DNA from 2 places in the Streptomyces sp. NPDC018833 genome. Region 2 is predicted to be linked to the other one. Evidence: predicted binding sites of a transcription regulator. Region 2 holds the regulator's gene; the other holds the start of a gene.
What was found. The regulator HrcA, encoded in region 2, represses chaperone genes, less so after heat shock. The targets are predictions, from matches to a motif close to TTNGCACTCNGNNNNNCNGAGTGCNAA.
Positions count from the first base shown of each region.

Region 1 (6,104 bases), on a different contig from region 2:
CGGCCGACCGCGCGGACGGCGGGGTCGGGCAGGCCGCGGCCGGTCAGGGTGTGCGGGCCGGGGAGCAGGGTGGCGCGGAACGTGCCAGGGGCCGTGCCGAACCAGAGCACGGCCTCCTTGACATCCCCGCCGTCCGAGATCCACTCGGCCTCTGCGTCCTCTGGGACGGCCTCGTGCGGGACCCCTGGGGCGATCTTGAGGGCCGCGAACGGGCTGGTGCGAGCCGCGGCGATCGCCCACGACAGGGGCGGGGAGTACGCCTCCGGGTCGAAGATCCGGCCCCGGCCGCCCCGGCGCGCGGGGTCCGCGAACACCGCGTCGTAGCCAGAGGTGTCGATGTCCGTCACGTCCGCGCAGCGGACCTCGATCAGGTCCGCGAGCCCCAGCGCCTCGGCGTTGGCCCGCGCGGCCGCGGCCGTCGGCGGATCGCGATCCACGGCCAGGACGGAGATTCCCGCCCGCGCCAGCGCGATCGCGTCCCCGCCGATGCCGCTGCACAGGTCGGCGACGCTGCGCACACCGAGGGCGGCGAAGAGCTCGGCCCGGTGGGCGGCAACCGTGCGGCGGGTGGACTGCTCGACGCCGTTGGGGGTGAAGAACATCCGCCCGGCGTCCTCCGCGCCGAATTTCGCCGCCGCCCGCTGCCGCAGCCGCGCCTGCCCGAGTGCCGCCGAGACGAGCTCCGCCGGGTGCTCGCGGCGCAGCCGGGTGGCCACGGCCAGTTCGTCGGCGGGGTCGTAGGAGGCGAGCGACGCCAGCAGCGCGCTGCCCTCCTCGGTGCGAAGTGCCGACAACGCGGCGAGCGGATCTGAGGCGTTCACCCGGCCATTGTGGGCCAGCCGGGGGATGGTCCGCGCACGCAGGCGGTGTCGGCCGGGTGCGCGGGCGCCGCGCTGACAGGATGCGGCGCCATGCAGCTAGTACGACAAAAGGGAAAAGTGAGAGCGTGTCGGGTCGGAGTGGGTGTGGTCGCGCTCGTCGTGGCCGCCGTCGGCTCCGGCTGTGCCGGGGACGGCGGGCCCGCCCGCCCGGCGAAGTCCGCACCGGGGCAGTCGGCCCAGCAGGGCCCAGAGGCCCGGGAGCAGGCGGCAGGCCCGGCCGGTGCCCTGTCCGCCTACGTCGAGAAGGTCAAGCGGGCCCAGGCCGCGCGCGCCGCAGCCGCGAAGAAGTGGGGGCTGAAGCAGACCCCGCTCGCCGCACCGCCGCCGCCCGCCGTCAAGCCGAGGATCACCACCCGCAAGGGCTTCGAGGTCGACGGCGGCAAGGAGCTTCCGCCGGTCTTCACCACCGTCCCCACCAAGGAGAAGATCGTCTTCCTGACGATCGACGACGGCGCGGAGAAGGACCCGGAACTGCTGCGGATGATGTCCGATCTGCGGATCCCGTACAGCGCCTTCCTCAGCGACTACGTGATCGACGACGACTACGGCTACTTCGAGAAGATGCAGGACCGCGGCGTCTCGCTGCACAACCACACCCTCAACCACCGTTACCTGCCCGGCCTGTCCTACTCAGCCCAGAAGCGGGAGATCTGCGGTCAGCAGGACAAGCTGCAGAAGCGGTACGGCACCCGGCCGCGGCTGTTCCGCCCGCCGTACGGCAACTACAACAAGGACACCCTGCGCGTCGCGAAGTCGTGCGGGATCGAGGCCGTCCCGCTGTGGGCGTCCGAGGCGTTCCCCGACCACATGGAGTGGCGCGAGTGGGACAGGGACCTGCACCCCGGCGACATCATCCTGACCCACTTCCGGGGGCGTGGGGAATGGAAGGGCACCATGCCGGACATGGTCCGTCGGGTCATGAAGACCGTGACCGCGAAGGGGTACGCCGTGGCGAAGCTGGAGGACTACGTGTGAGTCGCGCGCGTCGGCTCCTTGCCGGGTGCCTGCCGGGAGTCGCGCGCCGGCTCCTTGCCGGGGGCGCTCACGGGGCGGGGATCGGTCGGACGGGGATCGACCGGACGGGCGGCGGACGGGTGTCGATCGGGTGTGCGGCGGCCGGGCGGAACAGCCGCGGCCGGGTGTGCGGCGGCCGGGCGGGCGGCGCTCGGAGGGGCGTCGATCGGACGGACATCGGGCCGCCACGCGGTTCTGCATTGGCACTCCGCTTGACCGAGTGCTAATTGCAGTCATAGTCTCGCTCCTGGCACTCACCAAGGGAGAGTGCCAACACAGCGACGGGCAGGTCCGGCACCCGCGACGACGGATCCACCTGGTCGCCACCTCAGATCAGTTAACCCCGTGAGATCTCCGAAGGGGGAGGTCGGATCGTGACGACCACCAGCTCCAAGGTTGCCATCAAGCCGCTCGAGGACCGCATTGTGGTCCAGCCGCTCGACGCCGAGCAGACCACGGCTTCTGGCCTGGTTATTCCGGACACCGCCAAGGAGAAGCCCCAGGAGGGCGTCGTCCTGGCCGTGGGCCCGGGCCGCTTCGAGAACGGCGAGCGTCTTCCGCTCGACGTGAACGTCGGCGATGTCGTGCTGTACAGCAAGTACGGCGGCACCGAGGTGAAGTACAGCGGCGAGGAGTACCTCGTCCTCTCGGCCCGCGACGTGCTCGCGATCGTCGAGAAGTAATTCCCGCTTCACCCGGCAGATTTGCCTGAACTGCGCCCCTGGCCACCCCGCTGATGCCGGGCGGCGAGGGGCGCGGTTTTTTGAACACGATTTCCGAGAGGGCTGAATCGCTCCCATGGCGAAGATCCTGAAGTTCGACGAGGACGCCCGTCGCGCCCTCGAGCGCGGCGTCAACAAGCTTGCCGACACGGTCAAGGTGACGATCGGCCCCCGCGGCCGCAACGTCGTCATCGACAAGAAGTTCGGCGCACCCACCATCACCAACGACGGTGTCACCATCGCCCGTGAGGTCGAGGTCGACGACCCGTACGAGAACCTGGGCGCCCAGCTGGTGAAGGAGGTGGCGACCAAGACCAACGACATCGCGGGTGACGGTACGACCACCGCCACCGTGCTGGCCCAGGCGCTGGTCCGCGAGGGTCTGCGCAACGTCGCCGCCGGTGCTTCCCCGGCCGCCCTGAAGAAGGGCATCGACGCCGCGGTCCAGGCCGTGTCCGAGGAGCTCCTCGCGACCGCCCGCCCGATCGAGGACAAGGCCGACATCGCCGCCGTGGCCGCGCTCTCCGCGCAGGACCAGCAGGTCGGCGAGCTCATCGCCGAGGCGATGGACAAGGTCGGCAAGGACGGTGTCATCACCGTCGAGGAGTCCAACACCTTCGGCCTGGAGCTCGACTTCACCGAGGGCATGGCCTTCGACAAGGGTTACCTGTCCCCGTACATGGTGACCGACCAGGAGCGTATGGAGGCCGTCCTCGACGACCCGTACATCCTGATCCACCAGGGCAAGATCTCCTCGATCCAGGACATGCTGCCGCTCCTGGAGAAGGTCATCCAGGCGGGTGGCTCCAAGCCGCTGCTGATCATCGCCGAGGACGTCGAGGGCGAGGCGCTGTCCACCCTCGTCGTCAACAAGATCCGCGGCACCTTCAACGCGGTGGCCGTCAAGGCCCCCGGCTTCGGTGACCGCCGCAAGGCGATGCTCGGCGACATGGCCACCCTCACCGGTGCCACCGTCATCGCCGAGGAGGTCGGCCTCAAGCTCGACCAGGCCGGTCTGGACGTGCTGGGCTCCGCCCGCCGCGTCACCATCACCAAGGACGACACCACCATCGTCGACGGTGGCGGCAACTCCGAGGACGTGCAGGGCCGCGTCAACCAGATCAAGGCCGAGATCGAGACCACGGACTCCGACTGGGACCGCGAGAAGCTCCAGGAGCGCCTCGCGAAGCTGGCCGGCGGCGTGTGCGTGATCAAGGTCGGCGCCGCCACCGAGGTGGAGCTGAAGGAGAAGAAGCACCGTCTGGAGGACGCCATCTCCGCGACCCGCGCCGCGGTCGAGGAGGGCATCGTCTCCGGTGGTGGCTCCGCGCTCGTCCACGCCGTGAAGGTGCTCGAGGGCAACCTGGGCAAGACCGGCGACGAGGCCACCGGTGTCGCCGTCGTCCGCCGTGCCGCCGTCGAGCCGCTGCGCTGGATCGCGGAGAACGCCGGCCTCGAGGGCTATGTCATCACCTCCAAGGTCGCCGAGCTGGAGGCGGGTCAGGGCTTCAACGCCGCCACCGGCGAGTACGGCGACCTGGTGAAGGCCGGCGTCATCGACCCGGTCAAGGTCACCCGCTCCGCCCTGGAGAACGCTGCCTCCATCGCCTCCCTGCTGCTCACGACCGAGACCCTGGTCGTCGAGAAGCCGGCCGACGAGGATGCCGAGGCGGGCCACGGCCACGGTCACGGCCACAGCCACTGAGTCGCTGACGCGACACGCGCTGAAGAAGGCCCCCGTTCCCGCCGCGCGCGGGGACGGGGGCCTTCTCCCTTTCCGGCTTGCTGCCTCGCTGCCGGCGGACGTTCGGCCCCCGGTTGGGGAGGAGTTGGTCAGAGGGCCCCGAGCTGCCGCATCAGGCGCATGACGTCGAAGTGCCACCAGCCTTCCTGGATCTTCCCGTCCTGGAAGCGGAAGATCGTCGTGCCGGTCATCGTGCACTGCTCTCCCGTGGCCGGGATGCCCTGGAACTCACCCTTGTGCTTGCCGCTCCAGGTCCACAGGAGGCACACGTCGTCGCCTTCGGCCACCTGCCGGTCGAGTTCGAAGGTGAAGTCGAAGGCGTCGCGCCACATCGTCAGATCGCGGCGGATGACGTCGCTGCCGACCTCGGACTCCGCCTCGTTGGCGACGTCGTGGTCGATGTAGTCCGCGGCGAAGATCTCGTCGATGGCGTCGAGGTTCCCGCCGACGGCGATCTCGTGGAAGAAGCGGCGGGCGGCCGCCGTGTTGAGCTGGTCGTCACGGACCACGTCGAGGTCGGTGAACGACGGCATGCCGTCGCAGAGCGCCACCATCTCCTGGAAGATGCGGTCGGTCTCGGGCAGCTTGGAGTTCCGCATCGCCTCTTCGTACGAAGGGAACTCGACGATGTCGACGTAGTGCGACCCCTCCGAGCGGTCCTTCCCCATGATGAGGTGGGAGGTGGTCCGCCTGCCCTTCGTCTTCTCGACCCACTGGTCCATGAGCGCGTTCACGCCGTCGAACCGGTCAGTCTTGTAATCGATTATCTGTACGAATTTCATGGCACCTCCCGCGGCGGATGTGGTACGACCTGATACGGCCATTTTAGTGATTTATGCTCTTGTGGGCGTTTCGGGTGCTCGGGCGGGTCGGGTGCTCGGGCGTGTCGGGTGTGTGGTGCATGTCAGGCGCGTCAGCGTGTCAGGCGCTCAGGCGCTCAGGCGCGTCAGGCGGAATGGCCCAGGGCTGCCGGGTGCACCGGGTCGGCGAACGGCAGACCGCTCGCGAACCGCGCCACCTCGTCCAGCGCCTGGTCGGCCATCCGGTACAGCTCTTCACCGAGCGATCCGGCGATGTGGGGCGTCAGCAGCACGTTCGGCAGGTCGTACAACGGTGAGTCGGCGGGCGGCACTTCGGGGTCGGTCACGTCCAGCACCGCGTCGAGGCGGCCGGAGAGAAGCTCGGGAAGCAGGGCGTCCTCGTCGACGAGCGAGCCGCGCGAAGTGTTGATCAGGGTGGTGCCGTCCCGCATCCGGCCCAGCTCGCGCGCGCCGATCATGTGGTGGGTGTCCGCCACCTGCGGAGCGTGGACGGTGACGACGTCGGCGCGGGCACAGAGGTCGTCCAGGCCGATGCGCTCGACACCCAGCGCCGCCGCCCCAGCGTCGTCGACATACGGGTCGTACAGCAGGACCCGCAGGTCGAAGGGGCGCAGCAGCTCGATCACCCGGCGACCGATGCGGGACGCGCCCACCACTCCCACCGTACGGCGGTAGTTGCCGAAGCCGTCGAGATCAGCGCGCCAGTCGTGCTCGGCGCGCAGCTGCGCGTACCGGTGGGCGGAGCGCAGTACCCGCTTGCCCGCGAAGAGGACGGCGGCGAGCGTGAACTCCGCGACCGGCAGTGCGTTCGCGGCCGCCGCCGAGGTCACGGCGATGCCGCGGTGCCAGCACGCCTCGGTGATGTGGTGCTTGACGGAGCCCGCGGCGTGGACGACGGCACGCAGCCGGGGCGCGGCCGACA
Region 1 covers NZ_JBIRZM010000009.1:251,575-257,678, forward strand. The annotation lists gene ACH5AF_RS20390 (methyltransferase domain-containing protein) at 1-863, opposite strand, end outside; gene ACH5AF_RS20395 (polysaccharide deacetylase family protein) at 912-1,856, shown strand; gene groES (co-chaperone GroES) at 2,270-2,578, shown strand; gene groL (chaperonin GroEL) at 2,694-4,322, shown strand; gene ACH5AF_RS20410 (ester cyclase) at 4,451-5,143, opposite strand; gene ACH5AF_RS20415 (hydroxyacid dehydrogenase) at 5,308-6,104, opposite strand, start outside.
Region 1: groES (co-chaperone GroES) is a predicted target of HrcA. The motif match lies at 2,096-2,122, and genes of this name have one in related genera.

Region 2 (6,104 bases):
CTGGTCGACCGACTGGCACTACGACGCGGTTCTCATGCCCGTCCTCGCCTTTGCGCTCGCCGAAGGGTGGGGTACTCACCCTGGCTTCTCCGGGGCCCCCGGTCACCAGGCCGCAGGCGGAGTGCCCTCAATCGCCGGCCGGGCCGATCTCACTCAGCGACATCCGGCCCCGCCGGGAGTACCACCCACGCCGCCAGGCCACAGGACGGGATTGAGGTTCGGGAGCCCCGGGGGCGGAGCCCCCGCTACCGCAGGCCGCTCGCCACCCCCGGGCTACCGCCCGTTGAACGCGTCCTTCAGGCGCGAGAACAGCCCCTGCTGTCCCGGCTGGAACTGACCCGTCGGCCGCTCCTCGCCCCGCAGCTTCGCCAGATCCCGCAGCAGACGCTCCTGCTCGGGGTCCAGCTTCGTCGGCGTCGTCACCTCGACGTGGACGATCAGGTCGCCCCGGCCGCCGCCCCGCAGGTGCGTGATGCCGCGGCCGTGCAGCGGGATCGACTGGCCGGACTGCGTACCGGGCCGGATGTCGACCTCCTCCACACCGTCGAGCGTCTCCAGCGGGCACTTCGTGCCCAGCGCCGCCGCCGTCATGGGGATCGTCACCGTGCAGTGCAGATCGTCGCCGCGCCGCTGGAAGACCGGGTGGGCGATCTCGTGGATCTCGACGTACAGGTCGCCGGCGGGGCCGCCGCCGGGGCCGACCTCGCCCTCGCCCGCGAGCTGGATCCGGGTGCCGTTGTCGACACCGGCGGGGATCTTCACGGTCAGCGTCCGCCGCGACCGGATGCGGCCGTCGCCGGCGCACTCCGGGCACGGGGTCGGCACGACCGTGCCGAAGCCCTGGCACTGCGGGCAGGGGCGGGACGTCATGACCTGGCCCAGGAAGGACCGCGTCACCTGCGAGACCTCACCGCGGCCGCGGCACATGTCGCAGGTCTGCGCCGAGGTGCCGGGCGCGGCGCCCTCGCCGGAGCACGTCGTGCACACCACGGCCGTGTCGACCTGGATGTCCTTGGTCGTACCGAAGGCCGCCTCGCTGAGCTCGACCTCCAGGCGGATCATCGCGTCCTGGCCGCGGCGGGTGCGCGAACGGGGCCCGCGCTGCGACGCCGTGCCGAAGAAGGCGTCCATGATGTCCGAGAAGTTGCCGAAGCCGCCCGCGCCGAAGCCGCCCGCGCCGGCGCCGGCGGACTGGGACAGCGGGTCTCCGCCGAGGTCGTAGACCTGCTTCTTCTGCGGGTCCGACAGCACCTCGTACGCGGCGTTGATCTCCTTGAAGCGCTCCTGCGTCTTCGGGTCCGGATTCACGTCCGGGTGGAGCTCGCGCGCGAGGCGGCGGAAGGCCTTCTTGATCTCGTCCTGCGATGCGTCGCGGCGTACGCCGAGTACGGCGTAATAGTCCGTGGCCACTTACGACTCCGCCAGGATCTGTCCGACGTAACGTGCCACTGCGCGTACCGCTCCCATCGTTCCGGGGTAGTCCATGCGGGTCGGTCCGACCACGCCGAGTTTGGCGACTGCCTCGCCGCCCGAACCGTAGCCGACCGAGACGACGGACGTGGAGTTCAGTCCCTCGTGGGCATTCTCATGCCCGATCCTCACGGTCACGCCCGATTCCTTGGCCTCGCCGAGCAGCTTGAGCAGCACGACGTGCTCCTCCAGCGCCTCCAGCACCGGCCTGATCGTCAGGGGGAAGTCGTGTCCGAAGCGGGTGAGATTGGCGGTGCCGCCGATCATCAGCCGCTCCTCGGTCTCCTCGACCAGGGTTTCCAGCAGGGTCGCGAGCACCGTGGAGACCGTGCCGCGGTCCTCGCTCTCGAACGACTCCGGCAGGTCCTGCACCAGCTGCGGCACGTCCGCGAAACGGCGGCCGACGACGCGGCTGTTGAGCCGGGCCCGCAGGTCGGCCAGCGAGGTCTCGCCGAACGGCGCGGGGCAGTCGACCATCCGCTGCTCGACGCGGCCGGTGTCCGTGATCAGCACGAGCATCAGCCGGGCGGGCGCGAGCGAGAGCAACTCCACGTGCCGGACCGTCGAACGGGTCAGCGAGGGGTACTGGACGACGGCGACCTGCCGGGTCAGCTGCGCGAGCAGCCGGACCGTACGGCCCACGACGTCGTCGAGGTCGACGGCTCCGTCCAGGAAGTTCTGGATCGCACGGCGCTCGGGCGACGACAGCGGTTTGACCCCGGCCAGCTTGTCGACGAACAGCCGGTACCCCTTGTCCGTGGGGATACGGCCGGCGCTGGTGTGGGGCTGGGCGATGAAGCCCTCCTCCTCCAGCACGGCCATGTCGTTACGGACGGTGGCCGGCGAGACGCCGAGCTGGTGCCGCTCGGTCAGCGCCTTGGAGCCCACCGGCTCCTCGGTGCCGACGTAGTCCTGGACGATGGCGCGCAGGACTTCGAGTCTGCGTTCGCTGAGCATCGCGCGCACCTCCAGCTGCCGGTCGTAGGTGTGGCCTGGCACTCGATACGGCCGAGTGCCAACATTCCCCCGGCCAGTGTACGGCGGCGGGGTACGCCCCTAGCAAGGGCGGCCGACCACGCTATCGCGAGACCTGTGCTGGTCGATGCGGATAGCGTCGCCGTATGGACGCCGCTTGGGAAGACTTCGGGTGGGAACGGCTGGGCGAGGGCGTCGGCCGGCGCAGGATGCCGACCTGGGACGCGACCGTCGGCCTGGTGGTGGGCGACGACCACGTCCTGCTGTACGACACGGGCTCGACGATCCGCGAGGGCGCCGAGGTCCGTGGGCAGGCGCAGGCACTGGCGGGCGGGCGCCGCGTGACGTACATCGCACTGAGCCACCCGCACTTCGACCATGTGCTGGGTACGGCCGCCTTCGCGGGTGCGGAGATCTACGGGGCGGTCGGCATGGACGCGCTGCTGAGCCGCGAGCGGGACACCATCCGCGCCGACGCGGTACGGCACGGGGTCCCGGAGGCCGCGGCCGCGGAGGCGGCCGATCTGCTCGTGCTGCCGCACCACCCGGTGAGCGGCGAGTGCACGCTCGACCTGGGCGGCCGCCGGGTGCTGCTGGCCAACGTCGGTCCCGGCCACTCGGGGCACGATCTTGCGCTGTTCGTGCCCGGTGAGCCGGAAGTCGTCTTCTGCGGGGACCTGGTGGAGGAGTCCGGCGAGCCGCAGGCGGGCCCCGACGCGATCGCTTCGCGCTGGCCGGCGGCGCTGGACCGCCTGCTTGCGCTGGGCGGCGAGGACGCGCTGTACGTGCCGGGGCACGGTGCGGCGGTGGACGCGGCGTTCGTGCGGAGGCAGCGTGACCTGCTCGCGGCACGCTTCGGCGTGTCGTAGGGGAACCGGTCGTATCGTCATGCGACATGCGCAGTTACAGCCCTGACCTGACGCCCCCGTGGAAGCGGTCGGCACCGGTTCCGGAGGTCCCCGCGGAACCCGACCTGGTGGTGGAGGAGGTCACGACCGGCTTCTGCGGGGCGGTGATCCGCTGCGAGGCGGACACCGTCACGCTGGAGGACCGCTTCGGCAAGCACCGTGTCTTCCCGCTCCGGCCGCGGGGTTTCCTGCTGGAGGGCAGGACGGTCACGCTGGTCCGCCCGTCCGCCTCTGCACCGGTCCGCCCCGTCCGTACGGCCTCGGGCTCGCTCGCGGTCCCCGGCGCGCGGGCCCGGGTCGCCCGCGCCGGCCGCATCTACGTGGAGGGCCGCCACGACGCGGAGCTGGTGGAGCGGGTGTGGGGAGACGACCTGCGCATCGAGGGCGTGGTCGTCGAGTACCTGGAGGGCATCGACGATCTCCCGTCGATCGTCGAGGAGTTCGCACCCGGTCCGGACGCACGCCTCGGCGTCCTGGTCGACCACCTCGTCGCCGGGTCCAAGGAATCGCGCATCGCGGCCTCGGTCACGGACCCGCATGTGCTGGTCGTGGGCCACCCGTACATCGACGTGTGGGAAGCGGTGAAGCCGTCGTCGCTCGGCATCACCGGGTGGCCGCGGGTCCCGCACGGCCAGGACTGGAAGAAGGGCGTGTGCCGGGCGCTGGGCTGGCCGGAGAACACGGGCGCGGCCTGGCAGCACATCCTGTCGCGGGTGCGTTCGTACAAGGACCTGGAGCCGGCGCTGTTGGGCCGGGTCGAGGAACTGATCGACTTCGTGACGGAGATCGACTTCGTCACGGAGCCCGGGTGACCGGAGGAGTCGCGCCGGGGTAGACGCCGAACTCGCTGGTGTCCACGTCCACGTCGAGGACCGGCAGGTGCAGGGTCTCGCCGAACTTCCACTTCCGCTCGGAGCGGTAATCGGCGGCCTCGCCGCTACCGCTCGGCTCGGTCAGGACCAGGCACTCGGCGCCGCGCGGATCCACGATCAGGTAGACGGGGACGCCGCCCGCCGCGTAGATGGAGCGCTTGACCACGTAGTCGCGGTGGACGCTGGTCTTGGAGACGACCTCGACGAGGAGGGAAACCACCTGGGCGGGAAGCAGGCGACCGGCGGCCGGCCCGGCACCACGCTCAAGGACGACCAGGTCGGGCTGGGGCTCACTGGTCTCGCCCAGAAGGTCGATGTCCTGGGTCTGGAGCCGCCTCCACCGCTTACGCGGAAAGTGGTCCAGCAGGGCGTCCACGATGTCGTTGTGGACCAGGTCCGGCCCCGCCATCATCACGATTTCCCCCCGGAGTAGCTCCACCTTGTATCCCTCGGGAACTTCGAGATTCTCGAAGAACTCCACGACGTCGGTGGTCATCGATCGGTCGTCCACAGCGGTCATCTCCGCAGTCCTCCGGTCTCTGCCGCCGTCAGCTGACGGCGGCAGCCTATGCATCAGAGTAGGGATCGAACCCCGGTTCCGCAGTGGCTCACCCGTTGGGGTGATCAGTCGACGAGATCCCTGACCACCGCGTCCGCCAAGAGGCGTCCGCGCAGGGTCAAAACCGCCTGCCCGGCCTCGTACGGACCGGTCTGCAGGAGCCCGTCGGCGAGGGCGCGGCGCGCGGCGGCGAGGCCCTCCGGCCTGAGGAGGTCGAGGGGGCAGCCCTCCCGCAGCCGCAGCTCCAGCAGGATCCGCTCCACCCGGCGGTCCTCGGCGCTCAGCACCTCGCGGCCCGCGCCCGGCGAGCGGCCCTCGGCCAGTGCCGCCGCGTACGCGCCGGGGTGCTTCACGTTCCACCAGCGCACGCCGCCCACATGGCTGTGCGCTCCCGGGCCCGCGCCCCACCAGTCGGCGCCGCGCCAGTACAGCTCGTTGTGCAGGCAGCGGCCGGCCTCGGAGGTGGCCCAGTTGGACACCTCGTACCAGGAGTAGCCGGCGCCCGCGAGAACGTCCTCCGCGATCAGGTAGCGGTCCGCGTGGACGTCGTCGTCCGTCATCGGGACCTCGCCGCGCCGGATGCGCCGGGCCAGCTGCGTGCCTTCCTCGACGATCAGCGCGTACGCCGACACGTGGTCCGGCCCCGCGCCGACCGCCGCTTCCAGCGAGGCCCGCCAGTCGTCGTCGCTCTCGCCCGGTGTGCCGTAGATCAGGTCGAGGTTGACGTGCTCGAAGCCCGCCGCCCGCGCCTCGGCGACGCATGCCTCCGGGCGGCCGGGGGTGTGCGTGCGGTCGAGCACCTTCAGCACATGCTGCCGGGCGCTCTGCATGCCGAACGAGATCCGGTTGAAGCCCCCCGCCCGCAGCGCCTGAAGATACTCCGGGCCCACCGACTCCGGATTCGCCTCCGTGGTGATCTCCGCGCCGTCGGCGAGGCCGAACTCCTCCCGTACCGCGCCCAGCATCCGTACGAGATCCCCGGCCGCGAGCAGCGTCGGCGTGCCGCCGCCGACGAAGACGGTCTGCACCGGGCGGGGGTCGTCGCCGAGGACCTTGCGGGCCAGCCGGATCTCGTCGGCCAGCGTCTCGGCGTAGTTGTCGCGGGAGGCGAGCACGCCGCCCGAGCCGCGCAGCTCGGTCGCGGTGTAGGTGTTGAAGTCGCAGTAGCCGCAGCGCGTGGCGCAGTACGGCACGTGCAGGTAGAAGGCGAGCGGCCGGTCACCCGCGTCGTCGAGGGCGGTCGCCGGCAGCGAGCCGTCGTCGGGGACGGGCTCGCCGTCGGGCAGTACGGAAGGCATGCCCCCCATTGTCCGTCACCGG
Region 2 covers NZ_JBIRZM010000001.1:472,493-478,596, reverse strand. The annotation lists partial or broken gene ACH5AF_RS02085 (DUF2079 domain-containing protein) at 1-76, shown strand, start outside; gene dnaJ (molecular chaperone DnaJ) at 274-1,410, opposite strand; gene hrcA (heat-inducible transcriptional repressor HrcA) at 1,411-2,427, opposite strand; gene ACH5AF_RS02070 (MBL fold metallo-hydrolase) at 2,592-3,314, shown strand; gene ACH5AF_RS02065 (DUF3097 domain-containing protein) at 3,341-4,165, shown strand; gene ACH5AF_RS02060 (Uma2 family endonuclease) at 4,149-4,745, opposite strand; gene hemW (radical SAM family heme chaperone HemW) at 4,850-6,082, opposite strand.